2 regions of the Streptomyces hypolithicus genome follow, and region 2 is predicted to be linked to the other one. Evidence: riboswitches for the same ligand, from Rfam matches in the RefSeq annotation. Region 2 holds a riboswitch; the other holds the start of a gene.

Region 1 (5,010 bases), 1.3 Mb from region 2:
GCGCTGGGGCGTGATCCCGGACGAGCTGCTGAGCGGATCGCTCGACGCCCTGACCACCCCGTTCACCGCGCTGTTCGTGCACGGCACCTGGCTCCACCTGCTCGGCAACCTGCTCTTCCTGTTCGTCTTCGGCGCCATGGCAGAGGAGCGGATGGGCCGCATCCGGTTCGCCCTGTTCTACCTGGGCTGCGGCTACCTCGCCCTGGTCGTGTACGCGCTCGCGCACGCCGAGTCGGACCAGACGCTGGTGGGTGCGTCGGGGGCGATCTCGGCGGTGCTGGGCGCGTTCCTGTTCCTCTTCCCGAGGGCGCGCGTCACCAGCCTCTTCCCGTTCCTCTTCTTCCTGCCGCTGCGCTTCCCCGCCTGGATCGTGCTGATCTTCTGGTTCGCCCTGCAAGGGATCGCGGCACGGCAGGCCGGCTCGGGGCCCGGGGTGGCCTACCTCGCGCATCTGGCGGGGTTCGTCGCCGGCTTCCTCTACGCATGGGGGCGCTTCGGGCGTACGGCTAGAGTGAGGACCCCAGCGCCGGCCACCGAGGGAGAAGGCAAGCCGTGATCACCGCGATCGTGCTCATCAAGACCAGCGTGGACCGCATCCCCGAGATCGCCGAGTCGATCGCCGCGCTGGAGAGCGTCAGCGAAGTCTTCTCGGTCACGGGTACGTACGACCTGATCGCCATGGTCCGGGTGGCCCGGCACGACGACTTGGCAGAGGTCATCCCGGGCCGGATCAGCAAGATCCCCGGCGTGGAGGGCACCGACACGCACGTCGCGTTCCGCACGTACTCCCAGCACGACCTGGAAGCGGCCTTCGCCATCGGCCTCGACGCGTAGCCCGGTCGCCGGACCGGGGTCACACCGCCGGGACGCAGCGGCCGTCCTCGGTGCGGTAGCTCCACTTGGCTCCGTCTGCGACGAGCTCCTTGACGGCGCCGACGAAGCGCTCCACGTGCTCGTCGGGCGTACCGGCGCCGAAGCTGACCCGGATCGCGTTCAGCGAGCGTTCGCCCGGCTCCGCCTCCGGCGCACCGCACTCGCCCTGCTGCTCGGGGTCGGTGCCGAGGAGCGTACGCACCAGGGGGTGGGCGCAGAACAGGCCGTCCCGTACGCCGATGCCGTACTCGGCGGAGAGCGCGGCGGCGAAGTGCGAGCTGTTCCAGCCGTCCACCACGAACGAGATGACGCCGACGCGCGGGGCGTCGTCGCCGAACAGTGACAGCACCCGGACCGCCCCGACTTCCGCCAGGCCCTCGCGCACCCTGGCCACCAGCTGCTGCTCGCGCTCGACCAGGGTGTCGAAGCCGGCCTCGGTGAGTGCCTTGCAGGCGGCGGCGATCGCGTACACACCAATGACGTTGGGCGAACCGGCCTCGTGGCGGGCGGCCGTGGTGTGCCACTCGACGTCCACACCGCCGTCGGCGCGGCGGGCGACGGTGCGCGAGGCGCCGCCGCCCGCGAGGTAGGGGTCGGCGGCCCGCAGCCAGTCGGCGCGGCCGGCGAGGACGCCGGAGCCGAACGGCGCATACAGCTTGTGCCCGGAGAAGGCGACCCAGTCCACGTCGAGTGCGGCGATGTCCACCGGGTGGTGCGGGGCGAGCTGCGCCGCGTCGAGCACGATCCGCGCGCCGTGGGCGTGGGCCGCGGCGGCGAGTTCCCTGACCGGCCACAGCTCCCCGGTGACGTTCGAGGCTCCCGTCACGCACACGAGTGCGGGGCCGTGGAGGGCGCGGTCGGCCAGCGCCCGCTCCAGCGTCTGGACGGCCTGGGCCGGCGTCCGGGGGGCGTCCAGGTAGGTGACCTCAGCGTCGCGCCACGGCAGCAGCGAGGCGTGGTGCTCGGTCTCGAACACGAAGACGTCGCAGTCGGCGGGCAGGGCCGAGGCCAGCAGATTGAGGGAGTCGGTGGTGGACCGGGTGAAGACGACCTGGTCGTCCTCGCGGCAGCCGAGGAACTCGGCGACGGTGACGCGGCTGGTCTCGAAGAGATCCGTCGACAGCTGGGAGAGGTACCCGGCGCCGCGGTGCACGCTGCCGTAGTACGGCGCGTACGCGGCCACGTCGTCCCACACGCGCTGCAGGGCGGGGGCGCTGGCCGCGTAGTCGAGGGCGGCGTAGGTGACCTCGCCGCCGGTGACGAGCGGCACGAGGACATCCCGTCCCAGAACCGGCAGGGGGGCACAAAGGGTCTGGTCGGCGGCAGCGAGGGAAACAGACATGGCGAACTCCCGTGAGGAACATGCGAGTTCACTGCACCGGCGTAGAGCGCGGCAGCGCAGGAACGAAAGGAAATGAGAGTGCGGAAGTGGGGCCTGAAGCCCTATCGCATTCGCTTGCTCACGAGACTGCTCCCTTGAGGACCAGGACCCCAGGGGTGGCATCAATGGATGCCAGGGGTCCGCGCTTGCCGCGGACCTTTCTGTCCACGACCTGGTCTTCACCCGGGGCACCCCGCCACGGACGGAGGGTTGCCGGACAGCAAGCCGGGGCCAAAACGCTGTCACTCATGACCTGACCAGCATCCTGCCACACCCGCGACGCGACGCAAGGCGCAGTCCACACACTGGACCGCGCCCCGCGTCACATCTCGCCTGGCCAGTGCCGTGACTGTTGGGGCACTAGTGCCGCGACCGGCAATGTTTGCCCCATAAGGAGCGTCGTCCAGTGCGTGCGATCGCAAGGCGGCCGGAAGTCCTTGGATGGGGTCTCCCCTGCTCTCCCCTGCTCGAACGAAGTTGAGCGCTTGGGGAACGAGCTACCAGGGCTTTCGGTCAACGCGGCGAGCGTGCGTGCTGGACGGCGCGACGGGGCAAAGCTTGCCGGGAGCGGCACTAGCTGTTGCTGGCGGCCACCCAGCGCTCCAGCGCCGCACGCGCCGCACCGGAGTCGATCGACTCCGCCGCCTTGACGATGCCCGCCGCCAACTGGTCGTTGAGCGAGGCGTCGGAGGGGTCGAGGGCGACCAGCGCCGCAGCCGTGTTGAGCAGCACCGCCTCGCGCACCGGGCCGCGTTCCCCGGCCAGCAGCCGGCGGGCGACATCCGCGTTGTACGACGCGTCCGCGCCCCGCAGCGCCTGAACGGGCACGATCTCCAAGCCCACGTCACGCGGGTCGAAGGCCTGCTCGGTGACCGACCCGTCCCGTACGGTCCACACGCGCGAGGTCGCGGTCGTGGTCAGCTCGTCGAGGCCGTCGTCGCCGCGGAAGACCAGCGCGGAGTTCCCCCGTGCGGCGAGAACGCCCGCCACGATGGGCGCCATCCGGGCGTCCGCGACACCGACCGCCTGCGCCCGTACCTGCGCCGGGTTGGTCAGCGGACCCAGGATATTGAACGTCGTCTGCGCGCCCAGCTCCTTGCGCGCCTTCGCCGCGTACCGCAGGGCGGGGTGGAACTTCACCGCGAAACAGAAGGTGATGCCTGCTTCCTCGGCCACCTGGGCGACACGCAGGGGCGTCAGCTCCAGGTTGACGCCGAGCTTCTCCAGCACGTCCGAGGCGCCGCTCGCCGAGGACGAGGCACGGTTGCCGTGCTTGACGACCTTCGCCCCGGTGCCCGCGACGACGATCGCCGACATGGTGGAGATGTTGACCGTCTTGGCCAGATCGCCGCCGGTGCCGACGATGTCGACCGTACGGCCCGGCACCTCGATGGTGTTGGCGTGCGCGTACATCGCCCGTACCAGACCGGTGACCTCGTCGACCGTCTCCCCCTTGGCGCGCAGCGCGACCGCGAAGCCGGCGATCTGGGCGTCGGTCGCCTCGCCACGCATGATGCGGTCCATGGCCCACGCCGTGTCGTCGGCGGACAGGTTCTCGCCGCGCAGCAGGGCGTTCAGCACACCCGGCCACGAGCCGGCCGCCACGCTGCCGCCGCCGACCGGGGTCACAACGTTCATGGTCCGCTCCAGGGTCCACAGCCAGTAAGGATGCCTCCTACCCTATCCAGCGCCGGGCACAGCGAAGAGCCCCGTCCGTGGGAAGGACGGGGCTCACGCTGTGGCGAAGCAGTTCAGGTCGGGGACCTGCGGGGATCAGTGGTGGCCGTGGCCGCTGGTGATCTCCTTGTACTCCTCGGCGGTCGGCTTGGGGATCTGGGTCCCCTCGCCGTAGTAGCCCTTGCTCAGCTTGGCCCTGAGCTTCTGGCCACGCGTCAGCTTGCGCTCGACACCGTTCTCGTCGACCGTGGGGCCGATCTTGGCCGGCTTGTACTGCTCGTGCGCCGTGAGGGTGTGCAGCTTCTCCTGGCTGAGCGGCTCGTGGACCTCGATGAACTCACCGTGCGGCAGCCGCTTGATGATGCCGGACTCCCGTCCGTGCAGCACCGTCTCGGCGTCGCGCCGCTGCAGACCCATGCAGATCCGCTTGGTGATGACGAACGCGAGGACCGGTCCTACGAAGTAGGTGATCCGGACGAACCACGTGATCGAGTTGATCGACAGGTTGAAGTGCGTGGCGAAGATGTCGTTGCCACCGCCGAGCAGCATGATCACGTACCCGACGACCCAGGCGACACCCAGTCCGGTCCTGGTCGGCGCGTTGCGCGGCCGGTCCAGGATGTGGTGCTCCCGCTTGTCGCCGGTGACCCAGGACTCGATGAACGGGTAGACCGCAATCGCCCCTAGGACCAGACCGAAGACGACCAGCGGGATGAACACGCCCAGGGCGAGCGTGTGGCCCCACAGGTTGATCTCCCAGCCGGGCATCACCCGGATGAGGCCTTCGGCGAAGCCCATGTACCAGTCAGGCTGTGCGCCGGTGGAGACCTGGTCCGGACGGTACGGGCCGAGCGCCCAGACCGGGTTGATCGTGAACAGCGCCGAGACGGCCGCGATGACACCGAAGACCAGGAAGAAGAAGCCTCCGGCCTTGGCCATGTAGACCGGCAGCAGGGGCATGCCGACGACGTTCTTGTTCGTACGGCCGGGACCCGCGAACTGGGTGTGCTTGTGGTAGAAGACCAGGATCAGGTGCGCCACCACGAGGCCGAGCATGATGCCCGGCAGCAGCAGGATGT
Region 2 (5,010 bases):
AGCCCGTGCACCCCCACCGCCGTCCCGTCCAGGGCGTCCGCGCCCAGCACATCTGTCGCGCACGCCTCGAACGCGTCCGCCCAGCGCCGGGTCAGGAACGCCACCCGGTCCGCGCCGAGCAGCCCGCGCAGCAGCTGCCGGGCGATGTCGTTTGGCAGCAGCCGGAAGTAGTCGACGGGCGCCCACGGCGTGTGCGAGAAGTGCCCGATCCGCAGGTCGGGGCGGAGCTCGCGCAGCATGCCGGGCACCAGGCACAGGTGGTAGTCCTGCACCAGCACCGCCGCCCCCGGCGCCGCCTCCGCCGCCAGGGCCTGCGCGAAGGCGCGGTTGTACGACTCGTACGCCGCCCACTGGCGCCGGAACTCCGTGCCGAAGGCGGGCTCCAGCGGCGTCTGGTAGAGCAGGTGGTGGACGAACCAAAGCACGGAGTTCGCGATGCCGTTGTACGCGTCGGCGTGCGTGGCCGCGTCGATGTCCAGCATCCGTACGCCCGGCTCACCCACCCCGCGCCGTACCGCCTCCCGGTCGCCCTCCCCCAGCGCGGAGCACACCCACAGCGAATCGGCGTCCTGCCCGATCGCCGACAGGCCGGAGACCAGCCCGCCCCCGCCGCGCTTGGCGTCGAGCGACCCGTCCTTCCCGAGCGTGTACGAGACGGGGCCGCGATTGGAAGCGACGAGAACCTGGGCAGCAACCTGTGCAGCATGCGCGGAGACCATGTGCCGAAACCTAGCCCGTCGCCCCGCCCCCCAAACGTGCGTACGGTCACGCCCGCCTGTCCCGTACGCCCGCCCGGCTGTCCCGCCCGCCCGCCCGTCCCGCCCGCCCGCCCGTCCCGCCCGCCTGTCCCGTCCGTCACGCCGCCCGGCGCGCCGCGTACTCCGCGATCTCCCGCATCGGCGGCCGCTCCTCCGTGTCCACCGCGTGCGTGCGCGGTACGAACCCGTGCTCGCCCCGTTCGAACTGGGTGAGCGCGGGCCGCACCAAGTGCCCACGCGAAAGCCGCAGTTGGGCGGTCCGGTAGATCGCCGCGGCCATCCGGCCCAGCGCCTGCCCGTCCTGGTGACGGTGCCTGCGTTCCCCGACGTCGACCTGCGCCAGCGCCTCCAGCCCCACGGTGTGCAGCGCGTCGACGAGCAGCCCCAGCTCCACCCCGTACCCCACCGGGAACGGCAGCCGCTCCAGCAGCGAGCGCCGTACCGCGTACTCGCCGCCCAGCGGCTGCACGAACCCGGCGAGCTGCGGCCAGTGCAGGTTCAGCAGCGGGCGGGCCACCAGCTCCGTCACCCGGCCCCCCTGGCCGGCCGACGCGCCGAGCGGCCGGTCGTACATCGCCTTCACGAACTGCACATCCGGATCGGTCAGCAGCGGCCCGACGATCCCGGACACGAACGACGACGAGAAGTCCTTCAGGTCCGCGTCGATGAAGCACACGATGTCACCGCTGGTGACCAGCAGCGACCGCCACAGCACCTCGCCCTTGCCGGTCACGGTCGGCACCCGCGGCAGGATCGCGTCGCGGTGCACGACCCGCGCCCCGGCCGCCGCCGCCACCCGCGCCGTGCGGTCCGTGGAGCCGGAGTCGACGACCACCAGTTCGTCGACGAGCGGCAGCGGTCCGCCGGCCATCAGGTCGCGGCGTATCGCGGTGACGATCTCGCCGACCGTCGCCTCCTCGTCCAGGGCGGGCAGCACGACACTGACGGTGGCGCCGCGCCCGGCCTTGGCCGCGATCAGCCGGTCCGGCGTGCGGTCGGCCGCCGACCAGGACCGCAGGTCCAGCCAGCGCTCCACCTCTTCCAGCACGCGCTTGCCCCTCTCAAGGTGATCCATCTCGCGGTGCGGACGACTGTCTCAACCGCCCATGCCTTCCGTTACAGTCTTGAACAACGCGGAGGGCGCCCGCATGTCGGGGTCGCCGCGCGAAACAAATGCATCGGGTCTGTCGTCCGGTGCCATAGCGCTCATCCAGAGGGACAGAGGGAACGGCCCGTTGAAGTCCCGGCAACCATTCCGCCGACCGCGAGGTAACGGTGGGGACGGTGCCAATTCCGTCTCACGGCGAAATGCGTCGTGGGGAAGATGAGGAGAAAGGGCCTCGCCATCATGGCTGTGCAGACTGTCGCAACCGACGCCAACGCCAATGCCACGCATTCCCTGCCCGTAGACCTGGGCCCCGCCACCGCGCTTTCCTGCCGCGAGTGCGGCGAACGTTTCGAACTCGGCCCGATCTTCGCGTGTTCTTCCTGTTTCGGCCCGCTCGAAGTCGCCTACGACCTCCCCCTCGGAGACGCGGAGGCGCTGCGCAAGCAGATCGAGGCCGGTCCCGACAACATCTGGCGGTACGCGCCCCTGCTGCCCGTCCCCGCCGACGTGGCGTCCAAGCCCAGCCTGAACCCCGGCTTCACCAAGCTCGTCAAGGCCGACAACCTGGCCCGCGAGCTGGGCGTAACCGGCGGCCTGTACGTCAAGGACGACTCCGGCAACCCGACGCACTCCTTCAAGGACCGTGTCGTCGCGATCGCCGTCGAGGCCGCCCGCGCCTTCGGATTCACCACCCTCTCCTGCTCCTCCACCGGCAACTTGGCCGGCGCGGTCGGCGCCGCCGCCGCGCGGGCCGGCTTCCGCTCCTGCGTGTTCATCCCGCACGACCTGGAGCAGGGCAAGGTCATCATGGCCGCGGTGTACGGCGGCGAGCTCGTCGGCATCGAGGGCAACTACGACGACGTGAACCGCTTCTGCTCCGAGCTCATCGGCGACCCGCTCGGCGAGGGCTGGGGCTTCGTCAACGTCAACCTGCGCCCGTACTACGGCGAGGGCTCCAAGACCCTCGCCTACGAGATCTGCGAGCAGCTCGGCTGGCAGCTGCCGGACCAGCTGGTCATCCCGATCGCCTCCGGCTCGCAGCTCACGAAGATCGACAAGGGGCTCAAGGAGCTCATCGCGCTGGGCCTCGTCGAGGATAAGCCGTACAAGATCTTCGGCGCCCAGGCCGAAGGCTGCTCCCCGGTGTCGACGGCCTTCAAGGCCGGGCACGACGTCGTGCGCCCGCAGAAGCCGAACACCATCGCCAAGTCGCTCGCGATCGGCAACCCGGCCGACGGCCCGTACGTCCTGGACATCGCCCGGCGCACCGGCGGCGCGGTCGAGGACGTCAACGACGAGCAGGTCGTGGACGCGATCAAGCTGCTGGCCGAGACCGAGGGCATCTTCGCGGAGACCGCGGGCGGTGTGACCGTCGGCGTGACGAAGAAGCTGATCGACGCCGGTCTCCTCGACCCGTCCCTCACCACCGTCGTGCTGAACACGGGCGACGGCCTGAAGACCCTTGAGGCGGTGGCCCCGACCACGGGCCAGTCCGCCGTCATCCGCCCCAACCTGGACTCTTTCCGAGAGGCTGGACTCGCATGAGTGTCAATGTTCGTATCCCGACGATCCTCCGTACGTACACGGGCGGCAAGGCCGAGGTCGCGGCCGAGGGCAAGACCCTCGCCGACGTCATCGCCGATCTGGAGAACAACCACACGGGCATCGCGGCCCGCGTCCTGGACGACCAGGGCAAGCTGCGCCGCTTCGTGAACGTGTACGTCAACGACGACGACGTGCGCTTCGAGCAGGGCCTGGAGACCGCCACGCCGGACGGCGCGGGCGTCTCGATCATCCCGGCCGTCGCCGGCGGCTGACCCCGCCCCGGCCGACGCGCCAGCCACCGCCGAACGACGCACAGCAACGCCGATTGCCCTCTCCGTGACACAGGCGGAGGGGGCAATTCTGCATGGTTGAGCGCGGTAGAGTCGGGGAAGGCCCTCCCGCTGCTTGTGCCCGGCGCATATGAGAATGCGGTCCCGCGCGACAAGAAACAGCCAAATCACCAGAGTCAATTGCCGCTATTGCGCGCCTTGTCCGACCCGACTTGCCCCGGACTCCGCCACATTCTCCCCCTTCGGGTGTTCAGCCCTGCCCAGATTTCTCGTCCGATTGACCTGTTGCAGAGGGCAGTTGGGCAGATACATTCAGCGGCGGTCGACGCGTTCCGGCGCACACCCCCTCCTGCTGGAGGGCTGGTTGGGGTGTAGAGGTCTGACCCGGGTCCGCGAAGTGCGGGCCTGTGCAAGGGCCAGTAATAGGGGAGTTAGGCATGGCTCAGGGCACCGTCAAGTGGTTCAACGCGGAGAAGGGGTACGGCTTCATCGCGGTCGACGGTGGTGCGGATGTTTTCGTCCACTACAGCGCGATCCAGATGGACGGGTACCGCACCCTTGAAGAAGGTCAGCGAGTCGAATTTGAGATCTCGCAGGGCCAGAAGGGTCCGCAGGCGGACATGGTCAAGCTCGCCGTCTGATCTCGGCGCGATCGGCCACCGACGCACTCACGCATGAAGGGCTCGTACCTCTCGGGGTACGGGCCCTTCACGCGTGTGGTCTTCGCTGGGGACGCTTGCACTCGAAGGGGTCGAGTGCTAATCATTGGCATTAGCACTCTCCCAGTGAGAGTGACAGAAGGACTGGGTAGGCGAGGCCCGCAGGCCGGGTGGGGCAAGGAACCACACGGCGTCGCAGGCCGTCCGTCGCGGGCGCCCTCCGGTCCTCGCATTCCACCCCAGTCCGGGAGGACCACTTCACATGGCCAAGATCATCGCGTTCGACGAGGAGGCACGGCGCGGTCTCGAGCGCGGGATGAACCAGCTCGCCGACGCCGTCAAGGTCACCCTCGGCCCCAAGGGCCGTAACGTCGTCCTCGAGAAGAAGTGGGGCGCCCCCACGATCACCAACGATGGTGTTTCCATCGCCAAGGAGATCGAGCTCGAGGACCCGTACGAGAAGATCGGCGCCGAGCTGGTCAAGGAAGTCGCGAAGAAGACCGACGACGTTGCCGGTGACGGCACGACGACCGCGACTGTCCTCGCCCAGGCCCTGGTCCGTGAGGGCCTGCGCAACGTCGCCGCCGGCGCCAACCCGATGGCCCTCAAGCGCGGCATCGAGAAGGCCGTCGAGGCCGTCTCCGCCGCTC

What was found. Region 2 has a riboswitch for S-adenosylmethionine ahead of thrC (threonine synthase). Riboswitches for the same ligand answer to the same signal wherever they lie in the genome.
Region 1: linked by a shared signal. The riboswitch ahead of ACU6WZ_RS22225 (aminotransferase class V-fold PLP-dependent enzyme) and the one ahead of thrC (threonine synthase) in region 2 are both predicted to bind S-adenosylmethionine.

The regions. Positions count from the first base shown of each region.
Region 1 is NZ_CM128811.1:4,708,517-4,713,526, reverse strand. Features, by position in the region: gene ACU6WZ_RS22235 (rhomboid family intramembrane serine protease) at 1-556, shown strand, start outside; gene ACU6WZ_RS22230 (Lrp/AsnC family transcriptional regulator) at 553-834, shown strand; gene ACU6WZ_RS22225 (aminotransferase class V-fold PLP-dependent enzyme) at 854-2,215, opposite strand; SAM riboswitch class IV at 2,392-2,508, opposite strand; gene trpD (anthranilate phosphoribosyltransferase) at 2,828-3,892, opposite strand; gene qcrB (cytochrome bc1 complex cytochrome b subunit) at 4,028-5,010, opposite strand, start outside.
Region 2 is NZ_CM128811.1:3,388,276-3,393,285, forward strand. Features, by position in the region: gene ACU6WZ_RS16095 (alpha,alpha-trehalose-phosphate synthase (UDP-forming)) at 1-719, opposite strand, end outside; gene ACU6WZ_RS16100 (glucosyl-3-phosphoglycerate synthase) at 856-1,806, opposite strand; SAM riboswitch class I at 1,962-2,089, shown strand; gene thrC (threonine synthase) at 2,107-3,411, shown strand; gene ACU6WZ_RS16110 (ubiquitin-like small modifier protein 1) at 3,408-3,683, shown strand; gene ACU6WZ_RS16115 (cold-shock protein) at 4,139-4,342, shown strand; gene groL (chaperonin GroEL) at 4,623-5,010, shown strand, end outside.